Regions from separate parts of the Mesorhizobium sp. LSJC285A00 genome, predicted to be linked through region 1. Evidence: predicted binding sites of a transcription regulator. Region 1 holds the regulator's gene; the other holds the start of a gene.
What was found. The regulator LexA, encoded in region 1, represses DNA repair genes until DNA is damaged. The targets are predictions, from matches to a motif close to TGTTCNNNNTGTGTTCNG.
Positions count from the first base shown of each region.

Region 1 (13,815 bases):
TGATTTGGAGGCGGCTCCATACAATGCTTTAACGGCATTTCCAAGCCCGTGGCCGGAATATGGGAAGCAATGCGCCCTTTGCAACGATTTCCGCCGAACTGCTGCGTTCATAAGTCGATGACCGAAATTCCGGGGCCTACGCGATATTCTGGTATGCCTCGGCGATGGCGAGAAAGTCGGACGCCTTCAAGCTGGCGCCGCCAACCAGCGCGCCATCGACGTTTTTGACGCCCAGCAGTTCGACCGCGTTGGACGCCTTGACCGAGCCGCCATAGAGGATGCGCATCTTGCCGGCCACGGCTGCGCCGAGCGCTTCCGCCAGTTTTTGGCGGATATGCGCGTGCGCCTCCGCCACGTCTTCGGCGGTCGGCGTCAGCCCGGTGCCGATAGCCCATACCGGCTCGTAGGCGATAACGGTGTTGGCGGGCGTTGCGCTCGGTGGCACCGAGCCGGCGACCTGCCGCGATAATACGTCGAGTGCTGTGCCCGCTTCGCGCTCGGCCTTGGTCTCGCCGATGCAGATGATGGCGACGAGCCCTGCCCGCCACGCCGCCGAGGCCTTGGCGAGGACGATGGCATCGTCCTCGCTGCGCTGTTCGCGGCACTCGGAATGGCCGACAATGACGTGGCTGGCGCCCGCATCCTTCAGCATCTCGGCTGAGACACAGCCGGTGAAGGCGCCGCTTTCCTTGATGTGGCAGTCCTCGCCACCGGCCCGCACCGGCGTGCGCGACAGGATTTCGACGGCGCGCGACAGCAAGGTCGCCGGCACGCAGACCAATGCTTCGGTCTCTGCGTCGAGCCCGCTCATGAAGCCGTTGCCGATCATCCTGAGCTCGTTCAGCGAAGCGCTGGTGCCGTTCATTTTCCAGTTGCCGGCAACGAGCGGTCGAATTCCTGGCGTCATGGGGATCTGGTTCTCCGGGCGACATTGGGGTCTCGCCCTCCCTATCAAAATCAGGCCACAAAGCAATCGACAGTGAGCCGGAAGGGCGCTATTGCGCTTGTTTCAGACTCGGGCGCACGCAAAACTGCGCAAAAATCGGAAGTAACAATGCTTGGTATATTGAGAAGCGCGGCAGGGACCTGGGTCGCGAAAGCCCTGCTGTCGCTGCTGGTGTTGAGTTTCCTTGCCTGGGGCGTCACCACGCGGATGACGGGCGGCTTCCTGGCTGGCCATCATGCGGTGATCACCGCCGGCAGCACCACCGTGTCGATCACCGAGTACCGCCTCGCCTATGATCGCCAGATCGCCATGCTGCAGCAGCAGATCGGCCAGCGCATCAGCCGCGACCAGGCCAAGGCCTATGGCATCGACAACCAGGTGCTGGCTCAGTTGGTGTCCGGCGCCGTCCTTGACGAACAGGCGCGCAAGCTCGGGCTTGGCTTCTCCAAGGACAGGTTGGCCGAACTGACGCGGCAGGAACCCGCCTTCCAGGGCCCGAATGGCCAGTTCGACCGCCGGCTGTTCGAATCCCGGCTGCGCGAACTGGGAATGCGGCCGGAGGATTATCTGAAGAACCGGGCTCAGGTGGCGGTGCGCCAGCAGATCGTCGAAGCGGTTTCGGACGGCCTCAAGGCTCCGGACACCTTCTTCAAGGCAGTTGCGCTCTATCGGGGCGAAGACCGCACCATCGACTATCTGATCTTGCCAAAGGCGTTGGTCGAACCGATCGAGGCCCCCTCCGACAGCGTGCTTCAGGCTTATTTCGAGTCCAACAAGAAAACCTACGCGGCGCCAGAATACCGCAAATTCTCCTATGTCCGGCTCGAGCCCGAAGACATCATGGATGTCAGCGCCGTGACCGACCAGCAGGTCAGCGACGACTACAACAAGAACAAGGGCCGCTACACCACGCCGGAAATGCGCACCATCGAACAGCTGGTGTTTCCTTCCGCGGACGCCGCCAAGGCGGCATCCGATTCGCTGAAGACGGGCGCCACTTTCGACAAGATCGTCACCGCGCAGGGCAAGACCCCGGCCGACACGCTGCTCGGCACGCTCTCCAAGGACAAGATCACCGACAAGGCGGTCGCCGATGCCGCATTCGCGCTTGCCGTCAACGAAGTCAGCCCGGTCGTCCAGGGCGCGTTCGGTCCGGTGCTTTTGCGCGTTACCGAGATCAAACCGGAGACGGTGAAGCCGCTGGCGGAAGTGTCAGACCAGATCCGCAAGGATCTGGCGCTTGGCGAAGCAAGCCGCATCCTGCTCGACGTGCACGACAATTACGAAGACACCCGCGCCGCCGGCAGCACGCTGGCCGAAGCCGCCGCCAAACTGAAGCTCAAGGACGTTACCGTCGAGGCCATAGACCGCACCGGCCTCAAGCCGGACGGCACCATCATCAAGGACCTGCCGGCATCGCCGGACCTCATCAAGGCGGTGTTCGAGGCCGAGCCCAACACCGAGAATCAAGCCCTGACCACGCCTAACAACGGCTTCGTGTTCTATGAACTGACATCGATCACGCCGGCTCGCGACCGCACGCTGGACGAAGTCCGCCAGCGCGTGGTGGCGGACTGGACGACAGAGGAAACGACCAAGCGGCTGACCGCGAAAGCAGACGAACTCGACAAGCGCCTCAAGGCTGGCACCACACTCGACGTCATCGCCGGCGAACTGAAGCTTGAAAAGCAGACCAAGCGCGGCGTGAAGCGCGAGGCCGACGATGTCGATTTCGGCAAGGAGGGTGCTGCTGCGATGTTCGGCGTCGGCGAAGGCGGCACCGGGCTGATCCCCTCGCCCACCGGCGACGGCCAGATCCTGTTCAAGGTCGCCGAAGTGTTCGAGCCGGCCGGAGCCGACGCCAGCTCGGTACCCGACGATGCGCAAAAATCCTTCACGCAAGGCATGTCCGACGATCTGCTCGACCAGCTGGTGGCGCAGTTGCAGACGCAGTACGCCGTCAGCGTCGACCAGGCCGCCGTTGCCCAAGCCCTCGCCCAATGAATGGCCTTAGCCCAATGAGCGTCTTGGCCCAATGAGCGCCCTGAAGACCCATATCGCCAAGGTCGCCACGGGAACCGGGCTTACCTTCGAGGAAGCGCGCGAAGCTTTCGACATCATCATGTCTGGCGACGCGACGCCGGGCCAGATCGGCGGCTTCCTGATGGCGTTGCGCGTGCGCGGGGAGACCGTGAGCGAGATTTCCGGCGCCGTCGCCACCATGCGTGCCAAGATGCTGCGCGTCGAAGCTCCTGAGGGCGCCATCGACATTGTCGGCACGGGCGGCGACAATTCGCATTCGGTCAACATCTCGACCGCCTCGGCCTTCGTCATTGCAGGCTGCGGCGTGCCGGTCGCCAAGCACGGCAATCGCGGCCTGTCGTCGCTGACGGGCGCTGCCGACGTGCTGGTCGCGCTCGGCGTCAAGATCGATATCCCGCCAGAGGTGATCGGCCGTTGCATCCAGGAGGCCGGCGTCGGCTTCATGTTCGCGCCGGCGCACCACCCGGCGATGAAGCATGTCGGCCCGACCCGCGTCGAGCTCGGCACGCGCACCATCTTCAACCTGCTCGGACCGCTGTCCAATCCGGCCGGCGTCAGCAGGCAGATGGTCGGCGTGTTCCTGCCGGAATGGATCGTGCCGGTGGCCGAGACATTGAGGGCGCTGGGCACCGAGCATGCCTGGGTCGTCCATGGCGACGGCTATGACGAGATCACTACCACCGGCGAGACTGTGGTTGCGGAACTGGCCGGTGGCGAGATCCGTCATTTCACGCTAACCCCGGAAGCGGTCGGCCTGCAGCGCCACAGCAAGGACGAGCTGCGCGGCGGCGATGCCCCCTACAACGCCAAGGCGTTGCGCGACATGCTGAGAGGTGCTGCCGGGGCCTATCGCGATACGGTGCTGATGAACGCCGGCGCCGGCATGGTGGTGGCCGGCAAGGCGACGACGCTTGCCGACGGCATGGCCGCGGCCACACAGGCCATTGACAGCGGCCGGGCGCTGGGCGTGCTCGACAGGCTGGTCGAGATTTCGAACGGATGAGCCGTGGCTGACATTCTGCGCAAGATCGAGGCCTACAAGCGCGACGAGATCGCGGCGGCGAAGGCGCGTATACCGTTGGCCGAGATCAAGGCGCGAGCCAAGGATGCCGACGCACCGCGTGGCTTTCTGAGGGCGCTTGAGGCGAAGCGCAGATCGGGCAGCTTCGGCCTGATCGCCGAGATCAAAAAGGCAAGCCCATCCAAAGGCTTGATCCGCGCCGATTTCGACCCGCCCGCACTGGCGCAGGCCTATGAGAAAGGCGGTGCCGCCTGTCTTTCGGTGCTGACCGATGCGCCATCCTTCCAGGGCGCGCCGGAATTTCTCATCAGTGCACGGAAGGCAGTGTCCCTGCCCGCGCTGCGCAAGGATTTCCTGTTCGACCCTTACCAGGTCTACGAGGCTCGCGCATGGGGCGCCGATGCCATCCTGATCATCATGGCCAGCGTCGATGATGCCTTGGCGAGCGAATTGGAAGCGACCGCGTTCGAACTCGGCATGGACGCGCTGATCGAGGTGCATGACGAGGCCGAGACGCAGCGCGCGGTAAAACTCTCGTCGCAGCTGATCGGCATCAACAACCGCAATCTCAGAACATTCGAGACCAGCCTCGAGACCTCGGAACGGCTGGCATCGATGGTGCCGGGCGGCCGATTGCTGGTCAGCGAGAGCGGAATTTTCACCCACGACGATTGCTTCAGGATGCAAAAGACCGGCATCAGCACCTTCCTCGTCGGCGAGAGCCTGATGCGGCAAGAGGATGTCGCTGCGGCAACGCGGCTGCTTTTGACAGGCAAGGCGAAAGCAGAGGCCATCTGAGGATGGCAGCCGCCCTCACCCATCTCGGCGCCAAGGGCGAGGCCAACATGGTCGATGTCGGCGAGAAGGCGGAGACGACGCGCACGGCGGTCGCCGAGGGCTTTGTCTCGATGCGGGCCGAAACCCTGAAGATGATCCTCGACGGCGACGCCAAGAAGGGCGATGTGCTGGGTACCGCGCGCATTGCCGGCATCATGGCGGCCAAGAAGACGCATGAGCTGATTCCGCTCTGCCATCCGCTGCTTTTGACCAAGGTGTCGGTCGACATCGAACCGGACACCACGCTGCCCGGCCTTAGGGTCACCGCGCTCGCCCGCGTCACCGGCAAGACCGGGGTCGAGATGGAGGCGCTGACCGCGGCATCTGTCGCGTGCCTGACCATTTACGACATGGCCAAGGCGGTCGACCGCGCCATGGTGATTTCCGGTATACAGCTGGTGGAAAAGACCGGCGGCAAGTCCGGCGACTACAAGGCGGGTTCGTAAATGGCGCTGGTTCCGGTCGCCGAGGCGCTTCAACGCCTACTCGACGGCGCTGTGGCGTTGCCCGGTGAAAGGGTCGCGCTGGCGGATGCGGCCGGCCGGGTGCTGGCGGAGCCGGTCGTGGCGCTGCGTACCCAGCCGCCTTTCAATGCATCTGCCATGGACGGCTATGCCGCACGGGCGCAGGATGTGGCGTCGGCCCCGGCGCGGCTTTCGGTGATCGGAATGGCGCCCGCAGGGCGAGGCTTTGACGGCACAGTGGGTAAATCCGAGGCCGTGCGCGTCTTCACCGGCGCGCCGCTGCCTGAAGGCGCAGACACGATCGTCATCCAGGAAAATGTTCGCGATCTCGGCGGTGGCCGGATCGAGGTCACCGAACCGACGGCGAAGAACCGCAACATCCGCCGCCTTGGACTGGATTTTGCCCAAGGCGACGTGCTGCTGGAGAAAGGCCGCGTGCTCGATCCGGCTGCATTGTCGCTGGCGGCGTCGGCCAATCATCCCCGGTTGAACGTGGTGCAACGGCCGCTGGTCGCCATCATCGCCACCGGCGACGAATTGCTGCCACCGGGCAGCGAACCTGGCCCCGCCCAGATCATCTCGTCCAACGCCTATGGCGTCGCTGCTGTGGCGCAGTCGGTCGGCGCTCGCGCGCTCGATCTCGGTATAGCGGCCGATCGCAAGGAAGCGATCGCGGCGCTGGTGAAAAAGGCGGTCGATGCGAAAGCCGACGTCATCGTCACGCTCGGCGGCGCCTCGGTCGGCGACCATGATCTCGTTCATGACGTGCTGACCGGCGAAGGCATGAACCTCGACTTCTGGAAGCTCGCCATGCGCCCGGGCAAGCCGCTGATGTTCGGGCGGCTGGGCGATATCAGGTGCATCGGCCTGCCCGGCAATCCGGTGGCGAGCCTGGTCTGCTCGCAATTGTTCCTGAAGCCGCTATTGGCGCAGCTCGGCGGCCGTCCCCACCGGCAGGACATCCGCCAGGCTCAGCTTGGCGCCGCGATGCCGGCCAATGATCTAAGGCAAGACTATGTGCGCGCCGTGGTCCGGGAAGAAGCCGGCGCATTGGTGGCGACACCATTCGGCATCCAGGATTCCTCGATGCTGAGAATGCTGGCCGACGCCAACGGCCTGATCGTGCGCGAGCCCTTCGCTCCGGCGGCAGAAGCAGGCGCTGCTTGCAGCGTTCTGATGTTGCGCTGAAGGTCGCGGATCCAAGCCGTTAATTCCAAGAGATAAGACTGGTTGTTACTCCGCCAGCAATGTCCGCGTCAGCGGATGTGTCGGATCGGCAAGCCCGTCGACGATGCTGAAATGATGCCGGTCCGGCTCGACCACTGTGCTGGTCGTGGCGCCGAGGCCGATCCAGATGTTGGCAAGCAGCGCATTCTGGCGCAGGAACTCCGCCCGCTCGCCGCCGCCGGCCCAGCAGGTGATGCGCGCGCCCTGCATGGGGCGCAGCAGAACCGGGCTTTCGGCCAGTGCTTCCGCTTCATCGATGGCCAGTGTCGCGTTCATCCCCGTCCGCATGATTGGCCGCAGGTCATGGACGCCGGAGATCGAGACGACATTGCGCACGCGGCCCGCCACATCGGCGGCCAGGGGTGTCGTTGTCGTCACCATCCTGGAGGCGAGATGGCCGCCGGCGGAATGCCCGGTCAGGATCACCGGCCCGCCGACCATCGTCGCCGCCTTGCCGATCGCCGCCGCGATTTCCCTAACGATGCCGGAAATGCGTATGTCGGGACAAAGCGTGTAAGTCGGCATTGCCACGGCAAAGCCATTGGCAACCGCGCCGTTGGCCAGATGCGACCATGGCTTGTTGTCGAACGCCTTCCAGTAACCGCCATGGATGAAGACGACGAGCCCTTTGGGCATGACATCGGGAAGGAACAGATCGAGCCTGTTGCGCGGGCTGTCGCCATAGGCGATGTCGAGCTTGGCCCGACCGGACGCCGACATTGTGTCGCGAAAAGCCTGTGCCGGTGTGTCCCACGCGGCCGGCCAGCGATTGCTGCCGGCAATGTTGTCGCCGTTGGCGTAGGCATTGTCCCAATCGGCAACACGATGTTGGAGCATCTGCATCCCTCCCGGATGGCTTCAGTTCAGTCGACAGGAATGGCCGCCGAACAGGGCGGCGTCAATGCTGCGACCTAAAAACATTTTAGGCTTGAAACAAATTTCGACTGGTGCGATCCTGCGCCTTGTTCAGCCATGGGCGCGAGGCAGACAGGGGCAGCCGAAAATGCTTGGGCCATCAGCGCATATCGACACATTCACGCGCGACAACCTGCCGCCGCCGGAGCAATGGCCGGAGTTTTTGCTCGACGGCTTCGACTATCCCGACCACATAAATGCCGGCGTCGAATTGACCGACAGGCTGGTCGAAAAAGGGTTCGGCGACCACACCGCGCTGATCGGCAATGGCCGCCGCCGCACCTACAAGGAACTGTCCGACTGGACCAACAGGCTCGCCCATGCCCTGGTCGAGAATTATGGCGTCAAGCCGGGCAACCGGGTGCTGATCCGCTCGGCCAACAACCCGGCCATGGTCGCCTGTTGGCTGGCCGCCACCAAGGTTGGCGCGGTGGTCGTCAACACCATGCCGATGCTGCGCGCCGGCGAACTCGCCAAGATCGTCGACAAGGCGGAAATCACGGTTGCGCTTTGCGATACAAGGCTGATGGACGAGATGACCGCCTGCGCCAAGGGCAGTGCGTATCTCAAGCAGGTCATTGGCTTCGACGGCACGGCCAACCATGACGCGGAACTCGACCGCGCCGCCCTCGACAAGCCGGTCACCTTCACTGCCGTCAACACCGGCCGCGACGATGTCGCCCTGCTCGGCTTCACCTCCGGCACCACCGGCGTGCCGAAGGCGACGATGCATTTCCACCGCGACCTGCTGATCGTCGCCGACGCCTATGCCCGCGAAATCCTGGAGGTGACGCCCGACGACATCTTCGTCGGCTCCCCGCCCCTTGCCTTTACCTTCGGTCTTGGCGGGCTCGCCATCTTCCCGCTGCGTTTCGGCGCCGCGGCGACGCTGCTGGAACAGGCGACGCCACCCAACATGATCCACATCATCGAGACCTACAAAGCGACCATTTCCTTCACCGCTCCAACCGCCTATCGGGCCATGCTCAAGGCCATGGATCAAGGCGCTGACCTGTCCTCGCTGCGCGTCGCGGTTTCGGCGGGCGAGACGCTGCCGGCGCCTGTCTTCGAGGAATGGACTGAGAAGACCGGCAAGCCGATCCTCGATGGGATCGGCGCCACCGAGATGCTGCATATCTTCATCTCCAACCGCTTCGACGACATGAAGCCGGCCTCCACCGGCAAACCCGTCGGCGGCTATCAGGCACGCATCGTCGATGACGAGATGCGGGAGCTGCCGCGCGGCTCTACTGGCCGGCTGGCGGTGCGCGGCCCGACCGGCTGCCGCTACATGGCCGATGCCAGGCAAAAGGACTATGTCCGCGATGGCTGGAATCTCACCGGCGATACGTTCACGCAGGACGAGGATGGCTTCTTCCACTTCGCCGCGCGTTCCGACGACATGATCGTCAGCGCCGGCTACAACATCGCCGGCCCCGAGGTCGAAGCGGCGCTGCTCTCGCATCCCGACGTCGCCGAATGCGCGGTGACCGGCGCCGAGGACGGTGAACGCGGCCAGATCGTCGAGGCGCATATCGTGCTTGTGCAAGGTGTTTCGCCGGACGCATTGACCGTCAAACGCCTGCAGGACCACGTCAAGGCAACGATCGCGCCCTACAAATATCCGCGTTCGGTGAAGTTCATCGACGCCTTGCCCAAAACCCAGACCGGCAAGATCCAGCGCTTCCGGTTGCGCGCGGAGAAGAGCAATTGATTAAGCCGCACGATCCGGCGTCCGATGGCGCGCAGATGTCGTTCAAGGAGCGGATGTCCTACAGCGACTATCTGCAGCTGGACAAGGTGCTCGATGCGCAGGCGCCGCTGTCTTCGGCCCATGACGAGATGCTGTTCATCATCCAGCATCAGACATCGGAATTGTGGATGAAGCTCGCTTTGCACGAGATCGGCGCCGCGATCCGCTCTATCCGCGCCGACCGCCTCGAACCGAGCTTCAAGATGCTGTCTCGCGTCGCGCGCATCTTCGAGCAGCTCAACAATGCCTGGGACGTGCTGCGCACGATGACGCCAAGCGAATACACCGAGTTTCGCGACGCGCTCGGCCAATCCTCGGGCTTCCAGTCGTGGCAGTACCGCGCTATCGAGTTCATGGCCGGCAACCGCAACCTTGCCATGCTCGGGCCGCACAAGCACCGGCCCGACCTTACGGACAGGCTGGAAGCCATCCTGGCCACGCCGTCGCTCTATGATGAGGCGCTTCTGCTTTTGGCGCGCAATGGCTTCGACATCGGCGCCGACGCCAGTCGCACGGACTGGCGCGAGACGCGCGTCGAGAACGAAGAAGTGCTGGCTGCCTGGCAAACCGTCTACCGCGACCCGCAGCGCTACTGGATGCTCTACGAACTGGCCGAGAAGCTGGTCGACTTCGAGGATTATTTCCGCCGCTGGCGCTTCAACCACGTCACCACGGTCGAGCGCATCATCGGCTTGAAGCGCGGCACCGGCGGCACCTCAGGCGCCTCCTATCTGAAGAAGATGCTGGAGGTCGTGCTGTTTCCGGAGCTCTGGACGGTCCGCACCCGGCTCTAGAGCATTTCACCGTTTAACGTAAACGGCGAAATGCTCTAGCTCTTTGATTTGACGCAATTGCGGACGGAAAACCGCTTCACACTTTTCCTGAAATTGCTCTAGTTCCTCAGGTGACCGCGGTCTTCACCGCGAAGCGGGCGTCCTGCCAGGCGCCGGTGCGCAAAATATCCTCCAGCGCTTCGACCGCCTGCCAGACATCGCCATAACCGACATAGAGCGGCGTGAAGCCGAAACGGATGGTCGACGGCGCCCGAAAATCGCCGATCACGCCGCGCTCGATCAGCGCCCGCATCACCTGATAGCCATGCGGGTGGAGGAACGACACCTGGCTGCCGCGCTGGCTGCCGTCGCGAGGACTTTCCAGTTCAAGCCGGTAGGCGCCGCATCTGGCTTCGACGAGCTGGATAAACAGGTCGGTCAGCGCGATGCTTTTTCTGCGCACCGCCGCCATGTCGACGTCGTTCCAGATATCGAGCGCGCCCTTGAGCGCCCGCATCGACAGCACCGGCTGCGTTCCGCATAGGAAGCGGCGGATGCCGCTGCCGATGGCAAAGCCCTGCTCGAAGGCAAAGGGCCGCGCATGGCCCCACCAGCCGCTGAGCGGCTGGCTGATATCACCATGGTGGCGCTCGGCCGCGTAGATGAAGGCCGGCGAGCCCGGGCCGCCATTGAGGTATTTGTAGGTGCAGCCGACAGCGAAATCGGCATTGGCACGGTCGAGTTCGACCGGCAAGGCGCCGGCGGTGTGGCAGAGATCCCAGATGATCAGCGCGCCGGCGTCATGTGCCTTGCGCGTCAGCGCCGCCATGTCGCGCAACTGGCCGGATTTGTAGTTGACGTGGTTGACCAGGATGACGGCAACGCTGTCGTCGATCAGGTCCTCGATTGCGGCCGCGTCGACGCCCTCCAGCCGCAGCCGCGTTCCCGGCCGGGTCGAGGCGACGCCTTCGGCCATGTAGAGGTCGGTCGGGAAACTGTCGCCCTCGGCAACGATGACCGACCGATTCGGCCGCATGCCGAGCGCGGCGTGCAGCAGCTTGTAGATGTTGATCGAGGTTGTGTCGCAGACCACCGTCTGCCCGTCAGCCGCGCCGATCAGTCGTCCGAGCTGATCTCCCAGTTCCACCGGCATGTTGAACCAGCCAGCCGTGTTCCAGGCGCGAATGAGGTCCTGCGCCCATTCCTGCGTGGCGGCCTGTTGCAATTCGCTGAAGACGGCTGGTGACGCGGCACCCAGCGAATTGCCGTCGAGATAAATTACGCCTTGCGGCAAGACAAAGCGTTCACGCATGGAGCGCAGCGGATCGGCGGCATCCATTGCTTCGATTGTAGCGAGATCGGGTGTCGTGCTCATGATCCGGCGCCCCTCCATGGACAAACGCGCGCGGCGGAGCCTGCCGCCCAAACATGCCGGCGATCTTGAGTGATCGCCCTTGAACTGTCAAACATTATATATAATTCACCCATTGAAAGGCTTTGATATATAATGATCCGCCGAGCGTTTATGTCTGATGGATCACGATGCTGGATGACGAGCAGACCTCGAAGACGGAAGTGGCCTATCGCCTGCTCAGGCGCGATATTCTTGCGACCCGGCTGGCGCCTGCCGCGCCGTTGAAGCTGAGCACGCTGCGCAACACCTACGGCATCGGCTGGACGCCGTTGCGCGAGGCGCTGTCGCGGCTGGAGGCGGAACGGCTTGTGACCGCCATCAGCAACCGCGGGTTTGCGGTCGCTCCCGCCTCTCGGGCGGAGCTCGAGGATTTGGCGCGTGCGCGGCTGGTGGTCGAACTGCCCCTGCTGGTGGAATCGATCGAGAAGGGCGACCGTGAGTGGGAAGACGCAGTCGTTGCCGCCCACTATCGTCTCTCACGGTGCGGGTCTGTTCTCGACGATCCATCGGATGATGCGGTCGACGCGTGGTACGAAAAACACGATGCCTTCCATGCGGCGCTGCTCAGTGCCGCGACATCCAGCTGGCTGCTGCGCTTCAATGCGACGATTTCCGACCAATTGCATCGCCATCACCGCTTTCTGGGTCTGGTCCCGACGCTGCGCGCCGCCGCCGGTCGCACGGATGGACACCGGAAGGCCGTGGCGGCCCTGCGCGACGCCGTGGCGATCGAACACCATACCGCCCTGATGGAAGCGGCCCTCGATCGCGACGTCGAACGTGCGAAAACTCTGATGACCGCTCACATCGGCTACACGCTGCAGGTCTATGCCCAGAGCGAACCCGGCGCGGATGCTGCGCAGCCCCGTCCGAAAAGGAAGCGGCGGTCGTAGCCGACGCGCAGGGCACTTTGGCTTCGTTTCACCCGTTGCCGGCAATGGGCGCAGGCGGCGCTCGCAGCGCCGAACGTTACGCTGAACAAAACGTCAACACATTCATTAAACTTTAAAAGGTTGCGGAACACAACTGGAACAGATAGTGTTTGTTCTGGGTTTGTTTTTTCTGATTCTGGTTTCAGAACCCTTGGGGGCCGCGATGCTGACGCGCAAACAACATGAGCTTCTGATGTTCATCCATGAACGCCTGAAGGAGAGCGGAATCCCGCCGTCCTTCGACGAGATGAAGGAAGCGCTCGACCTCGCCTCCAAGTCCGGCATCCACCGCCTGATCACGGCGCTTGAGGAGCGCGGTTTCATTCGCCGGCTGCCGAACCGGGCGCGCGCGCTGGAAGTGCTGCGGCTGCCCGACTCGATCGCACCAGGCCTCAATGCGGCGAGGAAGTTTTCGCCGAGCATCATTCAGGGCAGTCTTGGTCAAACCGGCCAAGGGCAAGGCGGCCAAGGACAAGGCGCGTTGGGCCAAGGCGGTCTCGGCCGCCAGATCAAGCCGGGCTCGCCGTCGCGTTCGATGTCGGCCGGCAATGACGATGCCGTTTCCGCGATTTCAATCCCGGTTATGGGACGCATCGCCGCCGGCGTGCCGATCGACGCCATCCAGCATCAGACCCATTCGATCTCGGTGCCGCCCGATATGATCATGGGCGGCGAACACTACGCGCTCGAGGTCAAGGGCGATTCGATGATCGAGGCCGGCATTTTCGATGGCGACACGGTCATCATCCGCAATGCCGACACAGCCAGCCCCGGCGAGATCGTGGTGGCGTTGGTCGACGATGAGGAAGCGACCCTGAAACGCTTCCGCCGCAAGGGCGCCTCGATCGCCCTGGAAGCCGCCAACCCGGCCTACGAGACCCGCATTTTTGGACCGGACAGGGTGAAGGTGCAGGGCAAGCTTGTCGGATTGATCCGGCGCTACTGAGCCGGCTTGGGTTTGTACTTTTCACGCTGGTTGTAAGGCGGCAGGCCGCGCGCTTCGCGGGAGAAGCGGCGTTGCTCGTGCCAGGGGCGATACGGCTTGTCGACGGCGAAGCGGATGGTTGGCGCTGCAGCTGCCGATTGCGGATCGAAGAAGACGGCGGCGCTGCCGTCGCGGGCCAGCTGTTTCTTCGTCACGACCAGCACCAGCGGGTCGCGGCACGGATTGTAGGCGGTGGCGTCATCGATGACGATCAGGCTCGCGAAGGCACAGGCCGGCCGCGCCGTCTTGCGGTCTTTCGCAAGCGCTACAATGGCTCCGGAAGGGTGCCGGGCGATACAGAGATCGCCGGTGCAATAGAAGGGCGAGCCGGGCGGCAGATCGAGCGGATCGAGATCGAACCGCGTATCTGTTGCCTCGAAAATCTCAGGTGGGATAATGGTTTCGGCCCGCAGCGCCCGTTTCCAATTGTCCGTGGTGAATTCGTTGGAGCGTTCGCGGTTGAGGGCGAGTTCGCCGCCACCGATCGGCATGGCCACCAGATGCG
Region 1 is NZ_AYVK01000024.1:114,719-128,533, reverse strand. It holds gene tpiA (triose-phosphate isomerase) at 137-907, opposite strand; gene X726_RS149770 (peptidyl-prolyl cis-trans isomerase) at 1,055-2,950, shown strand; gene trpD (anthranilate phosphoribosyltransferase) at 2,982-3,992, shown strand; gene trpC (indole-3-glycerol phosphate synthase TrpC) at 3,996-4,808, shown strand; gene moaC (cyclic pyranopterin monophosphate synthase MoaC) at 4,811-5,293, shown strand; gene glp (gephyrin-like molybdotransferase Glp) at 5,294-6,499, shown strand; gene X726_RS149795 (alpha/beta hydrolase) at 6,545-7,375, opposite strand; gene X726_RS149800 (AMP-binding protein) at 7,542-9,167, shown strand; gene kynA (tryptophan 2,3-dioxygenase) at 9,164-10,000, shown strand; gene kynU (kynureninase) at 10,107-11,354, opposite strand; gene X726_RS149815 (GntR family transcriptional regulator) at 11,522-12,286, shown strand; gene lexA (transcriptional repressor LexA) at 12,489-13,271, shown strand; gene X726_RS149825 (ComEC/Rec2 family competence protein) at 13,265-13,815, opposite strand, start outside.

Region 2 (4,413 bases), on a different contig from region 1:
CGCGGCGAGTTGGAAGCCGCAGGTTTCTCCCGTGTGGTGATCGACACGAGGGCCGAACAAAGCCGTGCCTCCTCGCCGCGCCTTCCGGCGGTTGCCTATTGCCAGGGAACTCCGCTTCGCAACGAAATCGAGGCCAGAGGAAAACTGGAAGCCGCAACCGATCACGCCGCGTCCGTGATTGCAGCCAGACACGGCAGCGGCGAGGTTGCGGCCAAGATCCAGGCGCACGTGATCGTGGCTACGGTCTAATGCATGGCGCCCAGAAGTGTGCCGCGGTTCTGGGACAACGACATGCATCAAAACAAAGACTTTAATCGTCGCCTTCGACGACACGTAGCCTGAGCTGCCCCGTCTTGGAATCCGCCACCCGCACCCCGGCTTCGGCCTTGGCGGGTCCGCCACCGCGCACTTCGGCTTCGCTTTCGCCAAACTCCAGCGCTTCGATCTTTTGGCCGCGCTTGGTCACCTTCGAGGTCGACACCAGTATCTCGTCGATATCCTTGGCCGACTGGCCAAAATGCGTTTGCAGCCGGCGCACGCGTTCGTCGACACGCGCGACGTCCTCCATCAGCCGGATCACCTCGCCCTGGATCAGATGCGCCTGTTCGCGCATGCGGGCGTCCTTGAGGATGGCCTGGATGACCTGGATCGACAGCATCAAAAGCGACGGCGAGACGATGATGACACGCGCCCGGTGCGCCTTCTGGACCACGGCGTCAAAATTCTCGTGGATTTCGGCGAACACCGATTCCGACGGCACGAACATGAAGGCGGTGTCCTGCGTCTCGCCCTGGATCAGGTATTTTTCCGAGATATCGCGGACGTGAATTTCGATGTCGCGGCGGAAAGCCTGGGCCGCGATCTTCTGTTGTTCGGCGCCATCGGCGGCGCGGATGGCGTTCCAGGCTTCCAGCGGAAACTTGGCGTCGATGGCAAGCTGCGGCGCACCGTTCGGCATCCTGACCAGGCAGTCGGGACGGCTGCCGTTTGACAGCGTTGCCTGGAACTCGTAGGCGCCCATCGGAAGGCCGTCGGCGACGATCGCCTCCATGCGCGACTGGCCGAAGGCGCCGCGCGTCTGCTTGTTGGACAGGATCGCCTGCAATTGCACGACCTGGCCGGCCAGCGACTGAATGTTGCCTTGCGCGGTGTCGATGACCGCCAGCCGTTCCTGCAGTTTGGCGAGGCTCTCATGCGTCGATTTGGTCTGTTCGGTCATGGTTTGACCGAGCCTGCCGGTCATGGCGTCGAGGCGCTGGCCGATCGACTGGTTGAGTTCGGCCTGCCTTGCGCCGAACACGTCGGCGATGGCGCCCATGCGGCCCTGCATCTCGGCCTGGCTTTGCAAAATGCCGGCCATCCGCGCCTCGGCGTCGCGGGCGTGGTCGGCAGCTTCCGCCGCGGCGATGGTGCGCGCCTTGGCCGATCGCCACAGCGCCACGACAAGCGCCAGGAACAGGCCGAGAAACACCAGCGCGCCGATGGCCAGTGCATGGCCGAGCGTGATCGTCGTAGCGCCAAGCCGGGCAACGGGTTCGGAAAGGATGGTGCTCAGGTCGTTCATCCCGCCAGCATAGCCGATTCGCAGACCTGGCACAGATCAAAACGTGAACGAGACCGATTCGCACCGGTTGACGCTTCTCCTGCGACGTTTTAGGTGAGGCGCCATGTCGATCAAGCCGCTCATCATCCTTCCCGATCCTATCCTGCGCCAGGTTTCCAAACCGGTCGAACGCGTCGACGCGCCTTTGCGCAAACTGGCCGACGACATGCTGGCGACGATGTATGATGCGCCGGGCATCGGCTTGGCCGCAATCCAGATCGGCGAGCCGCTGCGCATGCTGGTCATCGACCTCGCCAAGGAAGACGAGCCGCCGGCGCCGCATGTCTTCATCAATCCCGAAATCCTCGAAAGCGCCGACGCTCGCTCGGTCTACGAGGAAGGCTGCCTGTCGATCCCGGACTATTACGCCGAGGTCGAGCGTCCCGCCTCGGTGCGCGTGAAATATCTCGACCGCGACGGCAAGCTGCAGGAGATCGAGGCCGAAGGCCTGATGGCGACCTGCCTGCAGCACGAGATCGACCATCTCAACGGTGTGCTGTTCATCGACCACATCTCGAAGCTGAAGCGCGACATGGTGGTCAAGAAGTTCAAGAAGCTCGCCAAGGACAAGGCGCCGGGCAAGCTGGTGGGATAGGGAAGATGCCGCTTCGCGTCATCTTCATAGGCACGCCAGAGTTTTCGGTGCCGGTGCTGCGCGCGATTGCCGAGGCCGAGCACGAGATAGCAGCCGCCTACACCCAGCCGCCGCGCGCCGCCGGCCGCCGCGGTCTGGAGCTCACACCGTCGCCGGTGCAGCGCGAGGCTGAGCGGCTGGGCATCGAAGTGCGCACGCCGCTGTCGCTGAAGGGCGAGGGCGAGCAAGCTGCTTTCCATGCGTTGCGTGCCGATGTCGCAGTCGTCGTCGCGTATGGTTTGCTGTTGCCGAAGGCTATTCTGGAGGCTCCGCGCCTCGGCTGCCTCAATGGCCACGCCTCGCTTTTGCCGCGTTGGCGTGGTGCAGCTCCCATCCAGCGAGCCATTATGGCCGGCGACGTCGAAACCGGCATGATGGTGATGCGCATGGAAGAGGGCCTGGACACCGGTCCGGTGGCACTGGTTGAAAAATGCGCCATAGAGCCCGACATGACGGCCGGCGATCTGCACGACCGCTTGATGAATATTGCTGCCACGCTGATGGTGGAAGCCTTGTCCCAATTGGAGACAAATACCCTGGCATCGACTTTGCAGGCGGCTGACGGGGTGACCTACGCCAGGAAAATCGATAAGTCGGAGACACGTGTGGACTGGACGCGCCCGGCTGCGGAGGTCCACAATCACATTCGCGGCCTGTCGCCATTTCCCGGCGCCTGGTGCGAGGCCGACATCGGCGGCCGCACGGAACGGCTGAAACTGCTTCGCTCGACGCTTTTGGAAGGCACGCTTTCTGAAAGCATGGGCGAGTCGGGAGGAATTCTCGATGACCGGCTGACGGTCGCCTGCGGGTCGGGCGCGGTCAGGCTGGTCGAAGTTCAACGGGCGGGCGGAAAGCCCGCTGCCGCGCAGGAGTTTCTGCGCGGGGCCAAGATCGAAAAAGGAATGAAGTTCTCATGAGCATGATGTCGATACGCGGCGCGACGCCGCGGGACCGCGAGGCCATACGCCTGGTCGAGGAACACGCATTCGGCCAGCAGGCGGAGGCCGGGCTGGTCGACGCTCTGGTCACCGGCGGCGACGCCGTTGTCGAACTGGTGGCGGAAGAAGACGGCCAGGTGGTCGGCCACATCCTGTTTTCCAGGCTGTTCGTCCAGAACGGCGGCAAGCAGTTCGCAGCCGTGGCGCTGGCGCCGTTGGCGGTGGAACCTTCGTTCCACGGCTCGGGCATTGGCGGTGCGCTGATCCGCGAAGCGCATATCCGCCTCAGGGATGGCGGCGAGACGCTCGCCGTTGTGTTGGGCGATCCGGCCTATTACGGCCGCTTCGGCTACAGCCATGCGCGCGCCGAAAAGTTCGAGAGCGAATATCAGGGCGAAGCGCTGCAGGCGCTGGCCTGGGGTGACGCACCCGAAAAAGGCAAACTGGTCTACGCCCAGGCCTTTACCGCACTCGCCGCCTGAACGAAGGGTGTATGCCGCGTTTTCGTCTCGATATCGAATATGACGGCAGCCTTTTCGCCGGCTGGCAACACCAGGCGGATCAGCCTTCGGTGCAGCAGGCGATAGAGCAGGCGATCGAGAAATTCTGCGGTGAGGCGGTGCGGATACGCGCCGCCGGCCGCACCGACGCCGGGGTGCATGCGACCGCCCAGGTGGCGCATGTCGACCTCGCCAAGGCATGGCCAAACGACAAGGTGCGCGACGCCGTCAACGCGCACCTGCAGGCGGCAGGCGCGCGCATCGCCATCCTGCAGGCGACGGTTGTCCCCAATGAGTTCGACGCCCGTTTCTCGGCCACCGGGCGGCACTATCTCTACCGCATCCTCAACCGGCGCGCGCCTGCAGCGATGGAAAAGGGCAAGGTCTGGTGGGTGCCGAAGCGGCTCGATGCGAACGCCATGCACGAAGCGGCGAAAGTCCTGCTCGGCCGACATGACTTTACCACCTTCCGCTCGACGCAATGCCAGGCCAACAGTCCGGTGCGGACGCTGGAGCGGCTCGATGTAAGCCGCCAGGGCGACCTGATCGAAGTCAGGGCCTCGGCGCGCTCTTTCCTGCACAACCAAGTGCGCTCCATGGTCGGTTCGCTGAAACGCGTCGGCGACGGCGGCTGGACCGGCGCCGACCTCAAGGCAGCGCTCGCGGCGCAAGACCGCGCCGCCTGCGGCCAGGTGGCGCCGCCCGACGGGCTTTTTCTCGTCGGTGTAGACTATCCGG
Region 2 is NZ_AYVK01000053.1:34,925-39,337, forward strand. It holds gene X726_RS140305 (class I SAM-dependent methyltransferase) at 1-249, shown strand, start outside; gene X726_RS140300 (DNA recombination protein RmuC) at 311-1,564, opposite strand; gene def (peptide deformylase) at 1,668-2,198, shown strand; gene fmt (methionyl-tRNA formyltransferase) at 2,204-3,154, shown strand; gene X726_RS140285 (N-acetyltransferase) at 3,151-3,657, shown strand; gene truA (tRNA pseudouridine(38-40) synthase TruA) at 3,669-4,413, shown strand, end outside.
Region 2: a site for LexA is predicted at 1,597-1,614, ahead of X726_RS140300 (DNA recombination protein RmuC). Genes of this name have one in related genera too.